3 regions of the Sphingopyxis sp. YF1 genome follow, and region 3 is predicted to be linked to each of the others. Evidence: predicted binding sites of a transcription regulator. Region 3 holds the regulator's gene; each other region holds the start of a gene.
The links. The regulator LexA, encoded in region 3, represses DNA repair genes until DNA is damaged. The targets are predictions, from matches to a motif close to GTTCCNCNCTTGTTCT.
Positions count from the first base shown of each region.

Region 1: the regulator LexA is predicted to act here: its motif matches at 3,936-3,951, upstream of uvrA (excinuclease ABC subunit UvrA).
Region 2: the regulator LexA is predicted to act here: its motif matches at 3,725-3,740, upstream of EAO27_RS10630 (PA0069 family radical SAM protein).

Region 1 covers NZ_CP033204.1:1,365,675-1,373,887, reverse strand. Annotated here, with positions in the region: gene EAO27_RS06685 (BCCT family transporter) at 90-1,628, shown strand; gene EAO27_RS06680 (M13 family metallopeptidase) at 1,636-3,720, opposite strand; gene uvrA (excinuclease ABC subunit UvrA) at 3,963-6,863, shown strand; gene EAO27_RS06670 (hypothetical protein) at 6,897-7,445, opposite strand; gene EAO27_RS20915 (hypothetical protein) at 8,213-8,213, opposite strand, start outside.
Region 2 covers NZ_CP033204.1:2,190,800-2,199,012, reverse strand. Annotated here, with positions in the region: gene dnaE (DNA polymerase III subunit alpha) at 1-385, shown strand, start outside; gene EAO27_RS10640 (GFA family protein) at 391-798, shown strand; gene EAO27_RS10635 (long-chain fatty acid--CoA ligase) at 895-2,499, shown strand; gene EAO27_RS10630 (PA0069 family radical SAM protein) at 2,613-3,674, opposite strand; gene moaB (molybdenum cofactor biosynthesis protein B) at 3,851-4,375, opposite strand; gene EAO27_RS10620 (lytic transglycosylase domain-containing protein) at 4,365-6,125, opposite strand; gene EAO27_RS10615 (uracil-DNA glycosylase family protein) at 6,129-6,914, opposite strand; gene EAO27_RS10610 (electron transfer flavoprotein-ubiquinone oxidoreductase) at 7,034-8,213, shown strand, end outside.
Region 3 covers NZ_CP033204.1:1,747,292-1,755,504, reverse strand. Annotated here, with positions in the region: gene gltX (glutamate--tRNA ligase) at 1-295, opposite strand, end outside; gene EAO27_RS08505 (ComEC/Rec2 family competence protein) at 387-2,534, shown strand; gene lexA (transcriptional repressor LexA) at 2,488-3,180, opposite strand; gene EAO27_RS08495 (molybdopterin molybdotransferase MoeA) at 3,246-4,436, opposite strand; gene moaC (cyclic pyranopterin monophosphate synthase MoaC) at 4,433-4,906, opposite strand; gene EAO27_RS08485 (ATP-binding protein) at 5,816-8,098, shown strand; gene EAO27_RS08480 (sigma-54 dependent transcriptional regulator) at 8,098-8,213, shown strand, end outside.

The sequences.
Region 1 (8,213 bases), 380 kb from region 3:
CGCGCTCGCGCCAGCCGTTCCAAAGCGATTTGACCCGCTGCCTGCGTCCCTTATGCTGAGTGCTCGCCCGCCCGGAGCCTGCCGAAACCTTGACCATCGCCCCGCCCCGCCGCATCAACCGCCCGGTATTCCTGATACCGCTCGCCGTGCTCACGGCAGCGGTGCTGACCAGCTTGTGGCAACGCGAGGCATTCCTCGCCGCCGAGGTCGCGATCAACGACTGGGTGCTGACGTGGTTCGGTCCCGCCTTCGCCCTCGCGGGTGTCGCCTTCCTAGCGCTGCTCGCCGCGGTCGCCTTGTCACCGCTCGGCAGGACGATCATCGGCGGCCCCGAAGCGAAGCCGCTGCTCGGCCGCTGGCGCTGGTTCGCGGTGATGCTGTGCACGACCATCGCCACCGGAATCCTGTTCTGGGGCGCTGCCGAACCACTGTTCCACCTCAACGCCCCGCCCCCCATGCTCGGGCTGGAGCCCGGCAGCGACGGGGCGGCCGCCTTCGCGATGTCGACGATGTTCCTGCACTGGACGCTGACGCCCTACGGGATTTACACCGTCGCAGCGCTCGCCTTCGCGCTCGTCTATTACAACCGCCGCGAACCGTTCAGCCTGTCGTCGCTCTTCGTCCCGCTGATCGGTCCGCGCGCGCACGGCCCCGTCGGATCGGGCATCGACATCATCTGCCTCTATGCGCTCGTCGCCGGCATGGCGGCGTCGATGGGCGCAGGCATCCTGGCGCTCGCGGGCGGGATCGAGGGCCTTGGGGGTTTTGCGGGCGGCGCCGGGCTGCGCTGGGCGATCATGGCGCTGATCGTCGCGAGTTTCCTGATCTCCGCGGCCACCGGACTGCAAAAGGGTATCGCCGGGCTGTCGCTGCTCAACACCTGGATCTTCTTCGCGATCATCGTGTTCGTGCTGCTCGCCGGCCCGACGGCGCAGATGCTCGGCCTGTCACTGCGCGGCGGCGCCGACTATGCCGCCACCTTCGTGCCGCGCAACCTCGGGTTCGACGTCGACCGCGACTGGCACCGGCAATGGACGATCTTCAACTGGGCGAACTGGATGGCCTGGGCCCCGGTCACCGCGCTGTTCCTCGGGCGGCTCGCGGTCGGCTACAGCGTGCGCGCCTTCATCCTGTTCAACCTCGTCCTGCCCGCACTGTTCGGCGCGGTGTGGATGACGGCGATCGCGGGCGCGACGATCCTGATCGACCAGCAGAGCGGCGCCAGCCTCTATACGCTGCTCGTCGAACGGGGCCCCGACCCGGTGCTGTTCGGGCTGTTCCATGCGCTCGGCGGCGGGCCGGTGGTGACGGGGATCGTGCTCTTCACCATCTTCCTTTCCTACGTCGCGGGCGCCGACGCCAACGTCTCGGCAATGAGCGCGCTATCCACGCATGGCATTTCGCCCGAACGACCAGAGGCACCGCTGTGGGTGCAGGCGGTCTGGGGCGTGACGGTGGGCCTTGTCGCGATGGTGCTCGTCGCGGCGGCGGGGATCGACGGCATCCGCATGATGTCGGTGCTCGGCGGCTTTCCCGCGCTGTTCGTCATCGTCGGCGCGGCGCTGTCGCTTGCGGCGATGATGGTGCGGGGACGGCCGACGGCCGCCCCCGCACCATCATCGGGATAGCAGCCGTTTACCAGATCTTCGTCCGATCCTCGGGCTTCAGATAATATTTGGCGCCGGCATCAATCGCAAACGCCTGGTACCAGCTGTCGATGTTGCGCACCGGCCCAATGATGCGCCAGCGCGCCGGGCTGTGCGGGTCGCTCGCAACCTGCTGCTTCACCGCATCCTCGCGCTGCTTGGTGCGCCAGGCCTGCGCGAAAGCGAGGAAAAAGCGCTGGTCGCCGGTCAGCCCGTCGATCACCGGCGCCTCCTTGCCGCCCAGCGAGCGGTGATAGGCGTCATAGGCGACCTCGAGCCCCGCCAGATCGGCGATATTCTCGCCCATCGTCAGTTCGGGGTTGATGAACGCGCCCGGTGCGGCCTCATAGGTCGCATATTGCGCACCGAACGCCTTGGCCGCGGCGTCGAACTTCGCGGCATCCTCGGGTGTCCACCAGTCGCGCACCGCGCCATTGGCGTCGATCTTGCGCCCCTGGTCGTCGAAGCCATGGATGATCTCGTGACCGATGACGGCGCCGATGGCGCCGTAATTGACCGCATCGTCGACGCTCTCGCTGAAATAGGGCGCTTGCAGGATGCCTGCGGGAAAGACGATCTTGTTCTCGAGGCCGCCGTTGTAGGCGTTCACCTCTTGCGGGTTCATCGCCCATTTCTTGCGATCGACGGGCTTGTTCATATCCGCCAGCGCATAGGCATATTCGAACGCCGAGCTGCGTTTGACGTTGCCGTACAGGTCGGCGGGATCGATCTTGAGCGCGCCATAGTCGCGCCACTTGTCGGGATAGCCGACCATCACGTCCATCTTGCCGAGCTTTGCGAGCGCGGCTTCCTTGGTCGCGGGCGCCATCCAGCTGTTGGCGCGGATGCGGTCGCCCATCGCGAGCTTCAGATTGGCAACCAGCGCCTCCATCTTCGCCTTGGCGCTCGCGGGGAAATATTGCTTCGCATAGGTTTCCCCGACCAGTTCGCCGAGGCTGTCGTCGACCAGCGTCAGTCCGCGCTTCCAGCGCGGACGAAGTTCGCCGACGCCGCTCAGCACCTTGGTATAGTCGAAACGGCTGTCGACGAAGGCCTTCGACAGATAGGGCGCGGCGCCGTTGGCGACGTGGAACTGCTGCCACAGCTTGATCGTGTCGAGCGGTGCCCTGGCATAGAGTGCGACGATGTCACGGATGGCCGTATTCTCATTGACAATGATCCGCTTCTGCGGCGCGATGCCCGCGCCCGCAAACCATGCCGTCCAGTCGAGCCCCGGCGCATAGGCGGCGAGCTCGGCCGACGACATCGGGTTGTTGATCTTTCCGATATCGCGGCGGTCGGCGATCGCCCAGCTGACCTTCGCGATTTCGGTCTCGAACGCGAGCACCGCGTCGGCGGCCTTTTCGGGGTCGGGGTTGCCGACCATCTTCAGCGTGCGCGCGACATAGGCGCGATAGGCGTCGCGCTGCGGCTTGAAATCGTCGGAGAGATAATATTCGCGTTCGGGCATGCCGAGCCCGCCCTGTCCCAGCCACAGCACGTTGACCGTCGGATCATCGGTGTCGGCATAGGGGCCGCCGCCGACGATCGAGGCGCCGAACGTGCCCTGCGACTGGCCCATGAAGCGCGCCATGGCGCTCTTGTCGCCGATCGCCGCGACCGCCGCGATGTCGGCCATCAGCGGCTTGGCGCCGAGCACCTCGGCGCGCGCCTCGTCCATGAAGCTCTGGAACAGCCCGCCGACCTGGCTCGTCGCGGCAGCACCGGTGACGAGTTGGCGCAGCTGGCGCTGGGTGAGGTTGTAGACGTCGTAATCGACCCCCGCCGAAGCCTGATCCGACGGAATTTCGGTGCGCGCGGACCAGCCGCCGTTGGCGAAGCGGTCGAAATCGTCGCCCGGCTTGACGCTCGTGTCGCGCGCCGTCAGGTCGACGCCCCATTTGCCGAAGGTCAGCGCCGTCAGTGACGCGTCATCGCCGCCCTTTGCACCCGGCGCATCGCCGGTTTCGGCACCATGGGCCGCGGTCGGCACCGCATCCTTCGCCAGCGCGGGCCCTGCCACAAACGCCGCCGCCATCGCGAGGCCCGCGGCCCCGGTCAAAAGTCTCTTCATTTCCCCAGCTCCTTATCGTGCGCCATCCCGTTCCCGTCGGGCGGCGGACATGGGGCGGTTGTCCGCCCGGCGGCGGTGCTGGTCAAGCGAGCCGCCCGACATTGGTCGAAGCCTTTGGGGAGTTGGTGGAAAGCCCGGATCGGGCTGCGGCGTTGCGGGTCACACCTGCGCTTCCTATCTAGACCGTCGCCGGTCGCAAACGCCCTTGCGCCCCAAGAACAAATCTGGAACACACCCCTCCCATGAGTCTCACCCACATCTCCGTGCGCGGCGCGCGCGAGCATAATCTGAAGGGCATCGACGTCGACCTGCCGCGCGATGCGCTCGTCGTCATCACCGGTCTCAGCGGCAGCGGCAAGTCGAGCCTCGCCTTCGACACCATCTATGCCGAGGGGCAGCGGCGCTATGTGGAGTCGCTCTCCGCTTACGCGCGCCAGTTCCTCGAGATGATGCAGAAGCCCGACGTCGAGCATATCGACGGGCTGTCGCCGGCGATCAGCATCGAGCAGAAGACGACGAGCCGCAACCCGCGCTCGACCGTCGCGACGGTCACTGAGATCTACGACTATATGCGCCTCTTGTGGGCGCGCGTCGGCATTCCTTACTCTCCCGCCACCGGCGAGCCGATCAGCGCGCAGACGGTCAGCCAGATGGTCGACCGCGTGATGGAATTGCCCGAGGGCACGCGCGCCTATCTGCTCGCTCCCGTCGTGCGCGGGCGCAAGGGCGAGTATAAGAAGGAACTCGCGCAGTGGCAGAAGGACGGCTTCACGCGCGTCCGCATCGACGGCGAATTTTACGAGATCGGCGACGCGCCGACGCTCGACAAGAAATACAAGCATGACATCGAGGTCGTCGTCGACCGTATCGCGGTGCGTGAGGGTCTCGAAACACGGCTCGCCGACAGCTTCGAGACCGCGCTGAAGCTCGCCGAGGGGCTCGCCTATGTCGACCTCGCCGACGGCCCCGTGCCGGGGCGCGAGGAGGAGGACACCGGCGGCGCGATGAAGGGCGCGGGCATCCCTGCGAACCGGCTGATCTTCTCCGAAAAATTCGCCTGCCCCGTGTCGGGCTTCACGATCGCCGAGATCGAACCGCGGCTGTTCAGTTTCAACGCGCCGCAGGGCGCGTGCCCCGCGTGCGACGGGCTCGGCGAGCGGCAGGAGTTCGACCCCGACCTCGTCGTCCCCAACCATGCGCTGAGCCTGAAAAAGGGCGCGGTGGTGCCGTGGGCGAAATCGAACCCGCCCTCGCCTTACTATATGCAGGTGCTCGAAAGCCTCGGCAAAGCCTATGGTTTCGACATGACCACGCCGTGGCAGGACCTGCCCGGCGAGGTGCAGCTGATCATCCTCTACGGCACCGGCGGCAAGCCCGTCGAACTGACCTTCAAGGACGGCAAGCGCAGCTACACGACGATGAAGGCATTCGAGGGCGTGATCGGCAACTTGGGCCGCCGGATGCTGCAGACCGAGAGCGCGTGGATGCGCGAGGAGCTGTCGAAATACCAGACGCCGCAGCCGTGCGAGACGTGCCACGGCGCGCGGCTGCGCCCCGAACCGCTCGCGGTCAAGATCGCGGGCGAGAACATCAGCATGTCGGCGCAGCGCAGCGTCGCCGACGCGCTCCGCTGGTTCGCCGGCCTCGACGAAAAGCTCAACGACACGCAGCGCCAGATCGCCAAGGCGATCCTGAAAGAGATCAACGAGCGGCTCGGCTTTCTCAACAATGTCGGACTCGACTACCTCAACCTCAACCGCACCAGCGGCACACTCAGCGGTGGCGAGAGCCAGCGCATTCGCCTCGCCAGCCAGATCGGCAGCGGGCTGTCGGGGGTGCTCTACGTCCTCGACGAACCGAGCATCGGGCTCCACCAGCGCGACAACGACCGGCTGCTCGCGACGCTGAAGCGGCTCCGCGACCTCGGCAACACGGTGATCGTCGTCGAGCATGACGAGGATGCGATCCGCCACGCCGACTATGTCGTCGACATGGGCCCCGGCGCGGGGCTGCACGGCGGCGAGATCGTCGCGCAGGGCACGCTCGACGAGGTGCTCGCGAACAAGAAGAGCCTGACCGCGGCGTACCTCACCGGTGCGAAGCGGATCGAGGTGCCGGGGCACCGGCGCAAGGGCAATGGCTTCGACCTCGTGCTCAAGGGCGCGCGCGCGAACAACCTCAACAATGTCACCGCGACGATCCCGCTCGGCACCTTCACCTGCGTCACCGGCCTGTCGGGATCGGGCAAGTCGAGCCTGATCATCGATACGCTCTACGCCAGCGCGGCGCGCGTGCTCAACGGCGCGCGGATGGTCGCGGGGCCGCACGACAGCCTGTCGGGGCTCGAACATTGCGACAAGGTCATTGACATCGACCAGTCGCCGATCGGCCGCACCCCGCGCTCGAACCCCGCGACCTACACCGGCGCCTTCACGATCATCCGCGACTGGTTCGCGGGGCTGCCCGAAAGCCAGGCGCGCGGGTACAAGCCCGGGCGCTTCAGCTTCAACGTCAAGGGCGGGCGCTGCGAGACCTGCACCGGCGACGGGCTGATCAAGATCGAGATGCACTTCCTGCCCGACGTCTATGTGACGTGCGAGACGTGCCACGGCAAACGCTACAACCGCGAGACGCTCGAGGTGAAGTTCAAGGGGCACAGCATCGCCGACGTGCTCGACATGACGGTCGAGGACGCCGCGGACTTCTTCAAGGCGGTGCCCGCGATCCGCGACAAGATGGCGATGCTCGTCCGCGTGGGGCTCGGCTATATCAAGGTCGGGCAGCAGGCGACGACGCTGTCGGGGGGCGAGGCGCAGCGGGTGAAGCTCGCCAAGGAACTCAGCCGCCGCTCGACCGGACAGACGCTCTACATCCTCGACGAGCCGACCACCGGCCTCCATTTCGAGGATGTCAGGAAGCTGCTCGAAGTGCTCCAGGCGCTCGTCGACCAGGGCAACAGCGTCGTGGTGATCGAGCATAATCTGGATGTCATCAAGACCGCCGATTACATCCTCGACCTCGGCCCCGAAGGCGGGGTCAAGGGCGGCGAGATCGTCGCCGCGGGGACGCCCGAAGAGGTGGTCAAGGAAAAGCGCAGCTTCACCGGGCAATATCTGGCACCGCTGCTGGCGGCAGTGAAATAGGCCCTTCCCCCTCCCGCCCGCGGGAGGGAGTCATCAATGCCACACCGCCGACAGCGGATAGAGCGCGATCAGCCACAGCAGGCAGGCGACGGCCACGCGCCGGTCCTTCGTCGCGATCGCCAGCGCGGCGACGGGGAAGAAGCTCCAGGTCACCACCGCGCGGCGCAGGGTCAGTTCCGGCATGCCGTCGAGCGCGAGGACCGTCGCCACCAGCGCGGCGTTGCACAGCAGCAGCGCGCCGATCACCTTGCGGCGATGCTTGTCGAAATGCGCGGTGAGGTCGGTCCATTCCTCGGGATCGTCGGGGAAGACCAGCGATGCCGCGACATAATAGGTCGCGGTGACGAGGAAGCCGCCGAACAGCACGGGCCAGCTGATCGGGATCAGGTCGCGCACCGCCCAGCCGTACATCCAGAAGGTCACGACGTCGCACGACACGAACAGGCCGAGCAGCGCGGTCGGCCAGCCGATGCGGACGCGGTGGCTGGCCTTGAGCGCGCGCGCCAGCCCGCCCAGCCCCTCGGCGAGCGCGAGGCCGAGGATCAGCCCGAACAGCGAAAAGACGAATTCGAACCCGCTCATACGCCCCCGCGATTCGCACGGCCGCCAGCCGCCCCGTGGACGCGCATCGACAGTCGAAAGGTCACAAAGGTCACGCCACGTACCCCTTCCATGGCGCCCCTCGCGATCCGCCGCCCGCGCATGCGCGGCGCCAGTCCGCCCCGGGGCGGCCGCCCGTTCGTCGATGAAATGCCCCAGCCACGCGCAACGCTGGCACAGCGACATAATGTAGGAAAGCGTTTTTGGGGCCGCGCGTCCCTATTTCGTCACCACGGCTCCCGCGACCCCGGCGGGAACGGGCATGGTCCCTCCGGCCCCGCTCGAGGAGGCCGGGATGGTTCGGGAAAGGTCTATCTCACGCGAAGCTTGTCCTGCGCGCCTGCCGAGGCCGTCGAAGGGGCGCAAAGGCGGGAAGAAGGACGAAAAAGGGATGTCTCACCCGAAGCCTGTCCTGCGCGCCTGCAAGGCAGTCGAAGGGACACGAAGGCACGAAGTGCCTCCACAACCCCGTTTGTGCCGAGCTTGTCGAAGCACCTCTTCCTTGCATGGCGAAGGAAAAGAGCGACCCTCCGACAAGCTCAGGGCGAACGGAAGCGGGTGATCTTTGTGCCTTCGTGTCTTTGTGCGACTCCCTGTCCGCGAGCGGCCCGGCGCGCCACGCGACACCGCGAACCACCATCATCGCGTCTTTGCGTGAGATGATCTTCCCAAGCTCCCATCAGCTTCGCGGTGATATCCTCAACGGCATGGATGCGGATCGCGGGTGGCTGCGGCGACAGCGCACCCCAT
Region 2 (8,213 bases), 440 kb from region 3:
GCTCGAGACGCTGGCCGCCGAGGGCGGCTGTGCGATCCTGTCGGTCGAGCTCGACCTGCTCGAGGGCGAGGAAACGCCGCGCGTCACGGTGCGCGGCGCGCAGCCGCTCGCCGACATCGCGGCGACCGCCGCGCTCCAGCTCGAATGCCGTGTCGACGCGGCCGCGGCGATCGACGAGATCGCGCGCTTCGCGGCGAGCAGCGACGAGGCGCGCGGGCGGATCATCGTCACCACCCCCGACCCCGACACGGGGCTCGACATTCGCATCGAGCTGGGGCGGCGTTTCGTGCTCAACCCCGATCTGGTCGCGCGGCTCGACATGGTGACGGGGATCGCCGATCCGCGGCTGTCGCTCGTCGCGCCGCGCGATTTCCGGGTGCGATAGATCCGATGACGCGAACGACCCGGGGGAGCTGCCTTTGCGGCGCGGTCCGGTTCGAGGTGTCGGGCGACTTCGACGCCTTTTTCCTGTGTCACTGCTCGCGGTGCCGCAAGGACAGCGGCTCGGCGCATGCGGCGAACCTGTTTTCGGCGAGCGCGACGATCGCATGGCTGGCGGGACGCGAGCGGGTCACCTCCTGGCGCCTTCCCCGCAGCCGCCATGCGCGAAGCTTTTGCGGCGCGTGCGGCAGTGCGCTGCCGAGCGTGCAGATGGACGGGGCCCTGCTCGTCGTGCCGGCGGGGAGCCTCGACGATCCGATCGCGATCCGGCCGACCGCGCATATCAGCTGCGCGAGCCGCGCGGACTGGGATATCGGGCTGGAGCATGTCGCGAAGCTGGACGGCTTGCCCGGCTGAGGCCGTCGTTGCGGCAGGAAAATGCGCCTTTGGCCTTGCGCGGTGCGCCCTGCCGCCCCTATCCCGGAGCAAAGCCATAAAGAGGATGCCGAACCGATGGGAATGCAGGGCCAGCCGCTACTTGTCACCAGCCTGATCGACCATGTCGCGCGCGAGCATGGCGGGCGCGAGATCGTTTCGCGCTGGGCCGACGGGAGCATGACGCGATCGAGCTGGGGTGAGGTCGGTACCGACGCGCGCCGCTTCGCCGCGGCGATGGTGCGGCTCGGCATGCGGAAGGGCGATCGCATCGCGACGCTGGCGATGAACCACGGCCATCATCTGGTCAGCTGGTACGGCAGCGCGGGCATGGGCGGGGTGCTCCACACGGTGAATCCGCGGCTGTTCGACGAGCAGCTCGTCTATATCGTCAACCATGCCGAGGATCGCGTGCTGCTGTTCGACGCGGCCTTCCTGCCGATCGTCGAGCGGCTGCGCGACCAGCTCCCCACGGTCGAGCATTTCATCCTGTTCGACGCGCCGGCGCGCGACGGCTTTCTTTCCTACCGCGACCTGATCGACGCCGAGGACGGCCGCTTCGAATGGGTCGAGCTCGACGAGCGCGATCCGGTCGGTCTCTGCTACACCAGCGGCACGACGGGCAATCCCAAGGGCGTGCTCTATGAGCACCGCTCGAACGTGATCCACGCGATCACCGAAATCCAGCCCGACGTGTTCGACATGTCGAACCGCAGCGTGATCCTGCCGATCGTGCCGATGTTCCACGCCAACAGCTGGGGCATTCCCTTTGCGGCGGCGACGGTAGGGGCGAAGCTCGTCTTTTCCGCCACCAACGACGCGCAGGTGCTGTGCGACCTGATGCACGAGGAAGGCGTGACCCACAGCGCCGGGGTGCCGACCGTGTGGCTCGCGATGTTCGCGCATATGGACGCGACGGGGATCGGCTACGGCAAGCTTTATCGCGTGATCATCGGCGGGTCGGCGGCGCCGCGCGCGATGATCGAACGCTTCATGAAGGCGGGAGTCGACGTCGGCCACGCGTGGGGCATGACCGAGACGAGCCCGATCGGGACGATGGGCAAGCGCCCGTGGAACTGGGACGAGATGGGGTTCGACGAGCGCGTCGACATCGTCTGCCGCCAGGGCTGCCCGCCGTTCGGGGTCGAGCTGCGCATCGTCGACGACGAGGATAATATTCTGCCGCGCGACGGCGAGACGAGCGGGCGGTTGCAGATCCGCGGGCCGTGGATCATCCAGCGCTATTTCAAGGCCGGCGAGGATGCCGCCGACGATGATGGCTGGTTCGACACCGGCGACGTGTCGGTGATCCACCCCGACGGCGTCATGCAGATCACCGACCGCGCCAAGGACGTGATCAAGTCGGGCGGCGAGTGGATCAGCTCGATCGAGCTGGAAAATGCCGCGGTCGGCGCCCCCGGGGTGCAGGAAGCCGCGGCGGTCGGCGTCTTCCACCCCAAATGGGACGAGCGCCCGGTGCTGCTGATCGTGCGCAAGCCCGGCGCCGCAGTGAACGAGGCGGAGATCGTCGAATATCTGAAGGACAAGGTCGCGAAATGGTGGCTGCCCGACGAGGTGATCTTCGTCGAGGACCTGCCGCACACCGCGACGGGCAAGATATTGAAGCGTCAGCTGCGCGACGATTACAAGGATTACCGGCTGCGGTCGCTGGCGGAGGCCTAAATTCCCAAATGCCGTTTGCCCTGAGTTTGTCGAAGGGCCGTTGTTTCTTCGGGGTAACGCGACAGAAAAACGGTGCTTCGACAGGCTCGGCACGAACGGATTTGGGTTGGGCTTCAGAACATCTCCATCTGCCCGTCGCGTTCGGGCGGGCGGAACAGGTCGCTGCGCAGCGGCGGGAATTTGCGGTCCATGCCATGTTCGCGCGCGGCGCGCTTGACGCGCTGGCGGATGAGCTGCGGCCAGACGCCGTGCCCCTTCATCCGCGAAAAGAAATTCGGATCATTGTCACGGCCGCCGCGAATGTCCTGGACCATGTGCATCACCTTGTCGGCGCGGTCGGGGTAATGTGCCGCGAGCCAGGCGCGAAACAGCGGCGCGACCTCGTGTGGCAGGCGCATCAATATCCAGGAGGCGCGGATCGCCCCGGCTTCGGCTGCCGCCTTCATGATCGCCTCGATCTCGTGGTCGGTGATTGCGGGGATGATCGGCGAGATATTGACCTGCGTCGGCACTCCGGCGTCGATCAGCGCGCGGATCGCCGCGAGCCGGCGACGCGGGTGCGGCGCGCGTGGCTCTAACGTGCGCGCGACCCCGGGATCGAGTGTCGTGACCGATACCGCCACGCCGACCAGATCGTCGCGCGCCATGGCGGCGAGCAGGTCGATGTCGCGCAGCAGCCGGTCGGACTTGGTGGTGATGATCAGCGGATGTTTCGTTTCGGCGAGCACCTCGATGATCGCGCGCGTGATCCCCCACTCGCGCTCGATCGGCTGGTAGCCGTCGGTGTTAGTGCCGATCGCGATCGGCGCGACCCGATAGTTGCGCTTGGCGAGTTCGGCGCGCAGCAGTTTCGCGGCATCGGGTTTGGCGAACAATCGGCTTTCGAAGTCGAGCCCCGGCGACAGGTCGTGAAACGCGTGGGTCGGGCGCGCGAAGCAGTAAATGCAGCCATGCTCGCAACCGCGATAGGGATTGATCGAGCGGTCGAAGCCGATGTCGGGCGATGCGTTGCGCGCGATGATCGTTTTCGGATGCTCGACGGTCACCGAGGTGCGCAGGCGCGGTGCCTCGCCGTCGATCCCCTCGGCCGCATCGAGCCAGTCGCCGTCGGCCTCGCGGGCGAGCGATCCGGTGCGCGTCGGGCGGAGGTTGGTCGGCGCGCCGCGGCCGGCGATCGGGGGCAGGGGTTTGGGCGATTCCACTTGGCGAGGATATAGCGCCGAATGGAACAAAGAAAGAACATTTCTCTTCCATCGTCATTCCCGCGAAAGCGGGAACCCAGTTCCAGCAGCTAGGGTTAGCGCAATTTCGCTCTGGGTCCCCGCTTTCGCGGGGATGACTAATATGGTTGTTATTCGGTCAGCCGGGGGATCAGATCGACGAAGTTGCAGGGCTTGTGCCGGCTGTCGAGCTGCGACGCGAGAATGCCGTTCCACGCGTCCTTCACCGCACCGGTCGAGCCGGGGAGCGCGAAGATATAGGTGCCGCGTGCGACGATCGCGCAGGCGCGCGACTGGATCGTCGAGGTGCCGATGCTCTGGTAGCTCAGCCAGCGGAACAATTCGCCGAAACCCGGAATGTCCTTGCCGTCGAGCATGTGCAGCGCTTCGGGCGTCACGTCGCGGCCGGTGACGCCGGTGCCGCCGGTGGTGATCACCACGTCGACGCTTGCGTCGTCGATCCAGTTGTGCAGGCGCGAGACGATCAGCGACTTTTCGTCGGGGATGATCGCGCGGTCGGCGAGGATATGGCCGGCACCGGTGAGCAGGTCGACGAGCGTGTCGCCGGACCGGTCGTCGGCGGCGCTGCGGCTGTCCGAAACGGTCAGGACGGCGATGCGGACCGGCCTGAACGCCAGACTTTCGTCAATCGGCATTGGCGAGGCTGCCGGCGTAGCTCAGGCGGACGCGGTCCTTGCTGTCGGGGAAGCGCGGCCATTTGCCCTGCGCGAGCGCGGCGCGGCTGACCGAGGGTTTGCCCTGCTGCGCCTCGTACATCCAGTAATTGCGCAGCACGATGCCGACATAGCCGCGCGTTTCCCAATAAGGGATCGATTCCATGTAGAGCAAAGGGTCGCCCTGATCGCGGATTTCGCTCTGCCAGCGCGCGATCGGCGCGGGGCCGGCGTTGTAGGCGGCGATCACCTTGGGCAACTGGCCGCCGGTCGAGCCGTCGCGGCTGAGATATTCGAGGTAACGCTGGCCGAAATCCATGTTGACCGCGGGCGATTTGAGATCGCCGGGCCCCGCTGCGTCGCCGTTCCAGCGCGCGAGGTCGCGCGCGGTGCCCGGGCGCACCTGCATCAGACCCATGGCGCCCGCGCCGCTGACCGCAGCGCGTTGAAAGCGCGATTCCTGCAACGTGTGGGCAAAGACCAGCGCCGGGTCGACGCGCCAGCCGCCGTTCGGTTCCCACCTGGGTTGCGGATAGCGCGTCGCGGCGGCGAGCTTGCGGCCCTGCGGGGTGTTGTGCGCGAGGTAGAGCTGCGTTTCGGGCAGGCTGAGCGCCCCCGCGAGCCCGATCAGCTGTTCGTGCTGGTCGCCGCGGCCGATGCGGGCCTGGTGGCGGATAACCGCGTCGGCATATTTTTCTTCGCCGATCTCTGCCAGCGCAATCGCGACGCGGACGTTGGGCTGATCCTCGAGCGCGCGCCAGGCGCTGCGGTCGGCGCGGACATTCTGCTGCTGGTGGACCGCCGCCTGCCCGAGCGTTTCGGCGGCGAGCAGGCCGTAGAAGGTTTCCTCGTTCGCGGCGGCGGCGCGCAGGCGCTGCTGCACCGATGCGGGTTCGCCCGCCGCCATCGCGGCGCGCGAGGCCCAGTAATGGCCCGCCGCGCGCAATTCGCTGTCGGGCGCTTCCTTCGCGACGCGGTCGAAGGCGACGAGCGCGGTGCGATAGTCGTGGAGCCGCCACGCCGCGAGCCCCTGAACCCATGCACCCTGCGTCGCCCATGGCCCGCTGCTCTGCGTGCACGCCAGCGACAGCCGCAGCGCGCTCTGGTCGTCATTTTCGATATAATAGGACCAGGCGACCTTCTGCGTCCATTCGGCGCGGGCGTCGGGTGAGAGCTTGTCGATCACCGCGTTGAGCAGCGCCTCGGCGCCGGCGGGATCGTCGTTTTTGATTCGCTCGGGAATGCTGCTCGAGAGGCCGTTTGCAAAGGGGTCGTTGACGCTGTTCGCGCCGACGCGCCGCGGGGCGCTGCCCGACCAGCTCAGCCGCGCCTGCGCCGGCAGCGTCGGGACATCGGTCGCGCCGCGGCGTGCGGCGAGGCGCCCGAGCTGCTCGGCCTGCGGCAGGCTGGGCGATCGCGCCAGAATCGGCATGATGTCGGCGACCTCGGCGCGCGGGCTGTTGGCCGCGGTCAGCAGTTCGGCGCGCAGGAAATCGTTCAGCGGACCGTTGTCGGCACCGTCGAGCAGCGCCTTCGCTTCCGCCCAGCGCTGGCCGCGGATCGCGGCAACGACCTGCGAATAGGTTTGTTTCTGCTTCGACGACAACACCGACGGTACCGTCTGCGGCGCCGATGCCAGCGGAAAGGCGGCGTCGGCGGCGAGCGCGGGCGCCGCGGTCAGGGTGGCGGAAAGAAGCAGGGTGGCGCCGAGCGCCGCGGTCATATTTTTCATCTGTCAACGTCCCCGGTTGAACAGTTTGAGGCTATCCCAGGCCGCCGCCTTGTGCGCGGGCCGGGCCAGCAGCATCGCGGGGTGCGCGACTGCCGCCGCCTCCATCTTGCTGCCATCTTGGTTAATATCGAGTAACCTTCCGCGTGCGTCGGGTAGCGCGATCTTCGCCGCCATTCGCGTGATGTCGCTGCCGACAAGGAGCAGCCGGCCGGGCCGCGCGAGGCGCAAGTGGTGCCAGAGCAGCCGGTCGAGATCGGCCGCAGCCTCGGCGTCGCAGCGCCCGCCGGGGGGGCGCGTGACAGCAAGGCTGGCCAGATAGCAGGCGTCGCGTGTCATGCCGATCGCGCCGAGCATCGCATCGAGCAGCTTGCCCGCGGGGCCGCTGAAGAGGGTTCCGTCGCGCTGGTCGTCGATTTCGGGCCAGGCGGTGAGCAGCATCAGCGGCGCACCGGCCTCGCCGACCGGGAGCACGCGGCGCGCGTCCCACTGGCTGCCCGGCACGTCGGGATGCCCGGCGAGCCAGATGCGGAAGGCGTCCCAGTCCTCGGGAAGCTCGACGGGCCCCTTTTCGGCGGGGGCGTCGACGGCTTCCTGCCGCTGAAGCGCCGCGGGCAGCGGGAGGGGTTCGGGTTCGGCCGCAACGATGATCCGCGGCTTGGGTGCCGCGTCGTTTGCCGCGGGCACGGCGAGCCAGCCCGCCGGTGCCTCGCCGACGAGCGCGTCGACACCCGCAAGCGACCACCAGTCGCAATAGCTTTCCGCCAGCAAGGCCGATTGTTGCCCACCCATGAAATTGTTTCAAACAGGCGGTTGACGGACGCGTCAATTGGCGGGCATCGGAAATCGTGACAGAATGAGCGCCGGACACGATGAATGATCGGCGCGGGGACGGCAGAAAGGTATTTGCGGTGAGCGAACGGGAATCGATGCCCTATGACGTGGTCATCGTCGGCGCAGGGCCGGCGGGGCTTTCGGCGGCGATCCGCCTCAAGCAGCAGGCGAATGAAGCGGGCAGCGAATTGTCGGTCTGCGTCCTCGAAAAGGGATCCGAAGTCGGCGCGCATATCCTGTCTGGGGCGGTCATCGACCCCAGGTCGCTCGACGAACTGATTCCCGACTGGCGGACGCAGGGGTGCCCGCTCGCCGAAGTGCCGGTCAACGACAATCAGCATTGGGTCCTGACCAAGACGAAGAAGTTCGGCGTGCCGCACTTCATCACCCCGGGCTTCATGCACAACAAGGGCACCTATACCGGCAGCCTCGGCAATCTGTGCCGCTGGCTTGCCGAACAGGCCGAGGGGCTGGGGGTCGAAATCTTCCCCGGCTTCGCCGCGGCCGAAATCCTCTATAACGAGAATGGCTCGGTGAAGGGCGTCGCGACGGGCGACATGGGCATCGCGCGCGACGGCAGCCACAAGCCCGACTATGCGCCGGGACTCGAACTCCACGCCAAATACACCTTCTTTGCCGAGGGCGTCCGCGGACACCTGACCAAGATGCTCAAGCCGCAGTTCGCGCTCGACAGCGACTGCGAGCCGCAGGTCTATGGCATCGGCATCAAGGAATTGTGGGACATCGATCCCGCGAATCATGCACCGGGCCGCGTCATCCACACGCAGGGCTGGCCGCTTGACGAAAATTCGAACGGCGGCGGCTTCCTCTATCACCAGGCGAACGGGCAGGTCGCGCTGGGCTTTGTGACCTGGCTCAACTATCGCAACCCGCACACTTCGCCCTTCCAGGAAATGCAGAAGTGGAAGACGCACCCCGAGATCGCGAAGATCCTCAAGGGCGGCAAGCGCATCTCCTACGGCGCGCGCGCGATCAGCGACGGCGGCTATCAGTCGGTGCCGAAGCTGGCCTTCCCTGGCGGTGCGCTGATCGGCGACACCGCGGGTTTCCTCAACGTGCCGCGGATCAAGGGCACGCACACCGCGATGAAATCGGGCATGATGGCCGCCGAGGCCGCCTTTGCTGCGGTGGCCGCGGGCCGCGAGGGCGACGTGCTCACCGCCTATCAGGACGCCTATGACGACAGCTGGGTCAAGAAGGAGCTGAGCGTCGTCCGCAACGTACTGCCGCTGGTCG
Region 3 (8,213 bases):
TCGCGAGCAGCTCGTTCGCAACCGCGGCGTGACGGTCGGCGCGCGCGAACTGGTACACGGTGTCGCCGTCCCAATCGAGGTCGAGCCAGCGCATGCCGTCGAGGATCGCGTCGATCGCGGCGTCGGTCGAGCGTGCACGGTCGGTGTCCTCGATCCGGAGCAGGAACTTGCCGCCATGATGGCGCGCGAACAGCCAGTTGAACAGCGCGGTGCGCGCGCCGCCGATATGGAGATATCCGGTGGGCGAGGGCGCGAAACGCGTCACCACGTCGGCGCCGGTCGCTTCGCCTGCGATTGCTTGATTTTCGGTTGCCACCAAGGCCTCTTTCACTCACTTTGCCGGCCCCGGCAGGGAGGCCGGGGCGGGGTTCGGGGGTGCCCCTAGCATGGCGACAAGGCCGCTTCAAACGCCCATTGCGACCGGCATCGCCGCGGCGCTGCGGCGGTGCGCCGACTGGCTCGAAACCCGGCTCGATGCCGAGCGCGAACGGATCGCGCTCTGGTTGCCCGTCGCGCTGGGCGCGGGGATCGCGGCGTGGTTCGCGCTGCCGACCGCATGGCACTGGACCGGCGCGCTGTTCCTCCTCGGCGCGGGCATGCTCGCCGGGTGGCTGCTCGGCTGGCGGCGGCGGCTGGGCCGTACGGTCGCGATCGGTTGCGCGGTCGCCGCGACGGGGTTGCTGCTGATCTGGGTACGCGCGCTGTGGGTCGCCGCGCCGGTGCTTGTCCAGCCGCTGACCACCGAATTTTCGGCGCGCGTCGAGCGCGTCGAGGCGTTGCCGGCGCGCGAGCAGGTGCGGCTGATCGCCCTGCCGCTGGCGCGCACCGACCTGCCGCCGCGGCTGCGCCTTACCGCGACCATAGGGCAAGCGGGCGATGTGGCGCCGGGCGAACGGGTCGGGCTGCGCGCACGGCTGATGCCACCGCCGACCGCCAGCCTGCCGGGGGGCTATGATTTTGCCCAGCGGGCGTGGTTCGACCGGCTCGGCGCGGTCGGCACCGTGCTCGGTACGATCGGCCGTGCGCCGGAGGCGGGGCGCGGGGCGCCGCCGCTGCGCGCGCGACTGACCGGGCATATCCACGGCCGCGTCGACGGGTCGGCGGGGGGCATCGCGGCGGCGCTCGTCACCGGCGACCGCGGCGCGATCGACCCCGCCGACGAGGAAGCGATGCGGCGCAGCGGGCTCGCGCACCTCCTGTCGATCAGCGGGCTGCACGTCACCGCGGTGGTCGGTTTCGCGATGCTGCTCGCGATGCGGCTGCTCGCGTTCAGCCGCTGGCTCGCGCTCAGGGGGCTCGTACTGCCGCTCGCTGCCGCGTTCGCCGCGCTGGCGGGCGGCGGCTATACGCTGCTCGCGGGTGGCGAGGTGCCGACGCTGCGCTCGTTCATCGCGGCGCTGCTCGTGCTCGTCGCCTTTCTGCTCGGGCGCGAGGCGCTGACGCTGCGGCTCGTCGCGGCGGGGGCGCTGCTCGTGCTCGTCTGGCGCCCCGAGGCGCTCGCAGGGCCGAGCTTCCAGCTGAGCTTCGCCGCGGTCACCGCGATCATCGCGCTGCACCAGGCGCGCGCGATGCGCGGCTTTCTGATGCGGCGCGACGAGCCCTGGCCCCTCCGGCTGGCGCGCGCGATCGCAGGGCTGCTGATCACCGGACTCGTGGTCGAGGTGGCGCTGGCGCCGATCGCGCTCTTCCATTTCCACAAGGCCGGGCTCTACGGCGCGCTGGCCAATGTCGTCGCAATCCCGCTGACGACCTTTGTGATCATGCCCGCGGAGGCGCTCGGCCTGATCTTCGATGCTGTCGGGCTGGGGGCGCCCTTCTGGTGGGTCGCCGAACAGGCGCTGCACGGCCTGATCGCGCTCGCGCACCGCGTCGCGGACGCCCCGGGCGCAGTCGCGACGCTGCCGCGGTTTCCCGCGTGGGGTTTCGCGCTTGCGGTGTTCGGCGGACTATGGATGCTGCTCTGGCAGACGCGCTGGCGCCGGGCGGGGCTCGTGCCGCTGATCGCGGGGATGGCGGTGCTGCTCGTCCAGCCGCGTCCCGACCTGCTGGTCACCGGCGACGGACGTCATATCGCCGCGGCGCTCCCCGACGGCAGCTACGCCCTGCTGCGCGACCGCGCCGGCGACTATGCGCGCGATGCGCTGGCCGAGGCGGCGGGGATCGACGCGCCGCTCGTCGCGCTGGCCGATCTCGACCATGTCGCGTGCAACCGCGATTTCTGCCGCTGGACACAGCGCGGGCGGATCATCCTTGCCGCGCGCGGACGCGACCGCATCGAGGGAGCCGACATGGCCGCGGCCTGCGCCGCCGCCGACGTGGTGATCAGCGAGCGCTGGCTGCCGCGCGAATGCGCCGGCCGCTGGCTGACGATCGATCGCGACACACTGCCGCAGACCGGCGGGCTGGCGCTCTACCTGGGCCAGCGCCCGCGCGCCGTCGGCGCACTGGACCCGGGCGACGCGCATCCGTGGCGGCGCCCGCCGCAGGTCAGTGGTAACGACGAAGCAGTCCCGACAGCCGCCCTTGGACGATGACGCGTTCGGCTTCGTAGCGCTGCGGTTCATAGGCACTGTTCGCCGGGTCGAGCCGGATCATCCGACCTTCGCGACGGAAATATTTGAGTGTCGCATCCTGCCCGTCGACGAGCGCGACGACGATGTCGCCCTCGCGCGCGGTGCTCGCTTTCTGGATCAGGGCATAGTCGCCGTCGAAAATCCCCGCCTCGACCATCGAATCGCCCGACACTTCGAGCGCATAATGCTCACCCGAACCGAGCAGTGCCGCGGGCACCGCGAGATTATTGTGATCCTCGAACGCCTCGATCGGCACACCCGCGGCGATCTTGCCGTGCAGCGGCACCTCGATCACGTCGTTCGCGGCGATCGGTTTGAGCTGCGGGGCGGGCTTGCGCAGTGGCACGACATTGTCGCTATCGTTGCGCACGGCGGCATGGGCGGTCTTGCCACCCTCGGGCAGCTTGACCACTTCGAGCGCGCGCGCGCGGTTGGGGAGGCGGCGAAGGAAGCCGCGTTCTTCCAAGGCACTGATAAGACGATGGATTCCCGATTTGGATTTGAGGCCGAGGGCTTCCTTCATCTCCTCGAACGACGGCGAAATGCCGCTCGCGTCGAGCTTTTGCTGGATGAAGTGAAGCAGTTCATGCTGCTTGGCGGTCAACATCGGGCGTTCTCCATGATGCCGGCATCGGACATAAGGGGAACGATAGTGGAACAGAGCGGAACTTGTCAAGCGATGTCGATGTAGGCCGCGAGATCACCCGCGGCGCGCGGCGCGGCACCGATTTCGCGAAGAACCAGCGCGGTGGCAGCGACGAGCGGCCGCGTCTGCCCGCTGTCCTGGCTGTCCAGAAGCTCGAGCATCCCGCCGGCGAGGCGGGCGCGCAGATAGTCGCGCCGCCCGCCGCCCGGACCTAGCGCGGCGGCGAGCGGCGCGTGGCGGATGACCGGCAGCGGGTCGCGCGCGCCCGCGAGGTGGCGGACGAGCGGGAGCAGGAACAGCGTCGCCGTAACGAAAGCCGACGAGGGATTGCCCGGAAGCCCGAGCAGCAGGGCGTCGCCGATCGTGCCCGCGATCAGCGGTTTGCCCGGACGCATCGCGATCTTCCAGAAGTCGAGCCGTCCCCCGGCGTCGTCGAGCGCGCCGCGGACATGGTCGTGATCGCCGACCGACGCACCGCCGACGGTGACGATGACGTCATGATGGCGCGCCAGATCCCCCAGAACCCGGGCCATGACGCGGCGATCGTCGCCGACGTGGAGCGGCGGCGTGACCACGGCGGGCGCGCCGGCGAGCATCGCGGCGAGCATCGCGCCGTTGCTGTCGGGGATCTGCCCGGGGGCGAGGGGACGCCCCGGCGGCACGAGTTCGTCGCCGGTGGTGAGGATCGCGACGCGCGGGCAGGTCCCCACCGCGATCTGCGCCGCGCCGCCCATGATCGCCGCGGCGATCGCGCCGGGGGTAATGCGCGTGCCGGCGGACAGGAGCGGCGTGCCCGCGGCGAAATCACCCGCGCGGCCGCGAACATGCTGGCCGCGGGTGGCGGGGCCGTCGCAGGTCAGCCTCAATGTCGCGCCGTCGGCGGCGACATCCTCTTGGATCACCACGGTATCGGCGCCGTCGGGGAGCAGGGCGCCGGTGAAGATGCGCATCGCCGCGCCCGGAGCGAGCGGTTGATGCGGCACCGCGCCTGCGGGAATCTCACCCGCAATCGCCCATGGGCCGGGCAGGTCGTCGAAGCGGATCGCATAGCCGTCCATCGCCGACAGCGCCGCGGCGGGCTGGTCGCGCCCTGCCGCGATATCGCCTGAAAGATAGCGGCCAAACGCTTTGGAACAATCGACATTTTCTGGTAGCAGTGGGGGGCGGAGCGCGAGCAGCCGCGTCTGCGCCTCTTCGACCGGCAGCCATGCGCTCATGCGGCGCGCCAGTCGCCCGAACGCCCGCCGCTCTTTTCGAGCAGGCGAAGTCCCTCGATCACCATCGCGCGGTCGAGCGCCTTCGCCATGTCATAGAGCGTGAGCAGCGTGACCGAGGCGGCGGTGAGCGCTTCCATCTCGACCCCCGTCGGGCCCGTGGTCGCGGCGGTCGCGGTGACGCCGATCCCGTCGTCGAGCCAGGTAAAATCGATTCCGACCTTGCTGAGCGCGAGCGGGTGGCACAGCGGGACAAGGTCGGACGTGCGCTTTGCGGCCATGATCCCGGCGATGCGCGCGGTCGACAGCACATCGCCCTTGGGGGCGTTGCCGGCCCGGATCGCATCGAGCGCCTCGGCCGACATGGTGATGCGCCCCGCCGCGACGGCGCGGCGCGCGGTCGCGGGCTTGGCGCCGACATCGACCATATGCGCAGCGCCGGTGTCGTCGAGATGAGTCGGGGTCTTTGCCATCGTCCGCCAGCGAAGCAAGGCGGGATGCGAAAGGCAAGGGCGATCGGTGCGGCATCACCGAAAACGGTCTCATCATCGTCCTCTCCCGCCCCGTGTCGGTGGGAGGAGCGAGGCTGGCTCTGCGACGCATGGTGGTTCACCGCGGTTCACCACCTTGATCGGCGGCTTGCGGCCGGTTGCGGGCGTTGGATGATGTGCACCCCGGCGAAAGCCGGGGCCCAGAATGCCGGCACGAACCCGGCGTTTTTTCTGCAATGAACCCCGGCTTTCGCCGGGGTTCACGGAGGGCTGGATTCGGTCATTTCCGGTCATTCGATCTGGATTGGCATGAATGACCGCTTTCGACCGGTTGCGGACATCGGTGATCCTCCCTGTGGCCGCAGGCCATGGGGAGGTGGCAGCGCGCCGCGCTGACGGAGGGGCGAAGGACGCAGCGTTGCGGCCCCTCCACCACCGCCTGCGGCAGCGGTCCCCCTCCCCATCGCTACGCGACACGGAAGATTGGCAGAAAGCGACCGATTGCTGACGCCTAAGGATTGATCTGATTCCCCCTCCCGCAGGCGGGAGGGGTAGCGAGACTTGGAAACTTGTTTCCTAGTCGCAGCGGGGTGGGCATCGCACCGTTGCTGGCCCACCCCCGGCCCCTCCCGCCTGCGGGAGGGGAGAAGAATGGCCGCTTTCCACCCCATTCCGGTCTTTCGCAAATAGCATGGCGGGCGATGACCCGAAGCGAGCGATTGCGCGTTCGATGGGAGGCCGACGTGGCGTCCGGTCGACCCGGGGTGATACCGGATTTGCACGCGTAACACGCCCGGAACCCATCTCGCCGAAGCCGTTTTCGCGGCGAACTGTGTTCATCGCGCACTTTGTGTGTTCTCTATGCAACAGGATTGTCGTAGCAAGGCAACAATGGCGACCAGCGTTCCCTTGGCAAGCGACGGCGAATCCGGTCAACCGGCCCCGCGCGCGAGGGCGTGGGAGTTTGCCGCGCCCGAATATTACGCGCTCGCGGTGATCATCAGCGTCGGCATCGCGACCTATATCTATGTCACCGGCGACGCGCAGAGCGAGCGGCTGCTCACGCCCGCGCTCGTCGCCGCGATCATGGTGGTCAATCTGGTGCCCGCGATGGCGCTGATCGTGCTGATCGGCAGCCGCGTGGCGCGCGCGCGCGCGATGCGCTCGATGGCGGGGGGCAGCGGTCGCCTGCACGTCCGGCTCGTCGCGCTCTTTTCGCTGATCGCCGCGACGCCGACCTTGCTGGTGGTGATCTTCGCGTCGCTGCTGTTCCAGTTCGGCGTCGATTTCTGGTTTTCCGACCGGTCGCGCGGCATGTTCGAAAATGCCGCGGGGCTTGCCGAAGGCTATTACCAGGAGAATCAGCGCGAGGTCGCGGCGAACACCGTCGCAATGGCGACCGACCTCGGCAATGTGCTCGAACGCGTGCGGACCGATGCGCCCGATTTTTCGAGCTTCTACCTCCAGCAGGTGGTCGTCCGGAACCTCAATGAATCGGCGATCATCGAAATCGGGGCCGACGGCGTGGCGCGGACCGCGGCGGCGATCGATCCCGACAATCGCGCCGCCGAGAACCGCCTCCAGCCTGCGATGGTCACGCGCCTCGACGCCGGCGAGGAAGTCGTCGTCGTCCGCCAGTCGGACCGGATCGAGGCCGCGACCAAATTGCCCGGGACCCGCCGCGCCTATCTCTACGCGTCGCGCGATTTCAACGTCCCGGGTTTCCAGCAGTCGGTGCGCGCGGGCACGGTGCTCGCCGACTATAACGCGCTGTTCGCGCGCTCGCAGCAGCTCCAGCTGCAGTTCAACGGCGCGCTCTATCTCGGTTCGCTGCTGCTACTCGCGCTCGCGGTGGTCGCGGCGATCCTCGTCGCCGACCGTATCGTTCGTCCGCTCGGCACGCTCGTCGGTGCGACGCAGACGGCCGCCGAGGGCGACTTGTCGGTGCGCGTGACGCCGACCGCGCACGACGACGAAATTTCGGTCCTGACGCGCGCTTTCAACCGCATGACCGAGCAGATCCAGGGGCAGACGGGGGCGCTGGTCAGCGCCAACGAGCAGATCGAGGCCCGGCGCAGCTTCATCGAGGCGGTGCTCAGCGGCGTCTCGTCGGCGGTGGTTTCGGTCGACGCCGGACATCGCATCCTGCTCGCCAATGCGGCCGCCGAGCGGCTGATCGGCATCAAGGCCGAAGAACTGACCGGGCAGCCGCTCGCCGAGGTCGCGCCCGAACTTGCGCAGCTGATCACCGGCGACGAGCGCGAGGGCGTCGTGCAACTCGCGCGGCAGCACGCCGAACCCGCGACGCTGGCGGCGAAGGCGGTCGCGCAGGGCGACGGTTTCGTGCTCAGTTTCGAGGATATCACCCAGCAACTGCTCGATCAGCGCCGCGCGGCCTGGTCCGACGTCGCGCGCCGCATCGCGCACGAGATCAAAAATCCGCTGACCCCGATCCAGCTCGCCGCCGAGCGCCTGCAGCGCCGCTTCGGCGACAAGGTCGAGGGCGATCAGGCGACCTTCCGCAAGCTGACTGACACGGTCATCCGCCAGGTCCACGACATGCGCCGCATGGTCGACGAGTTTTCGAGCTTCGCGCGCATGCCCAAGCCGACCTTCGGCGTCGAGGATCTTCGCGACATCGTCAGGCAGGCGGTGTTCCTGTTCGAGGTCGCCAAGCCCGACATCGTTTTCAGCGTCGAGGTTCCCGAGGAAATCGAACCCCTCGTCTGCGACCGGCGCCTGCTGTCGCAGGCATTGACGAACATCGTCAAGAATGCGGTAGAAGCGATTGAAGAAAAATCGAAAAGATCGGAATCGTCGCCACTTGGCCATATTCGCGCGGTGGTTGACGTCCGCAGCGAGCGCGAGGTTGCGATCCTGATCACCGACGACGGCATCGGCCTCCCCGAGGCGCGCGAGACGATCGCCGAACCCTATATGACGACGCGGCAGGGCGGCACCGGGCTGGGGCTCGCGATCGTCAAGAAGATCGTCGAGCAGCATTATGGCGAGCTCGACTTTGCTGACAATCCGGCGGGGCAGGGGACCCGCGTCACGCTGACGCTCCACCCCGACCGGCTGCGCCCGCTGGCCGGGCAGGGAAATGATGCGGCGGCGGGGCAAATGGAATCGGTTCCGGGGCGAATCCGCAACCGCAAGGACAGAGAAGACTGATGGCGCTCGACATATTGATCGTCGATGACGAACGCGACATCTGCGACCTCGTCGCCGGTGTGATGGAAGACGAAGGTTATGAAGCGCGCACCGCTTCGGACAGCGACGCCGCGCT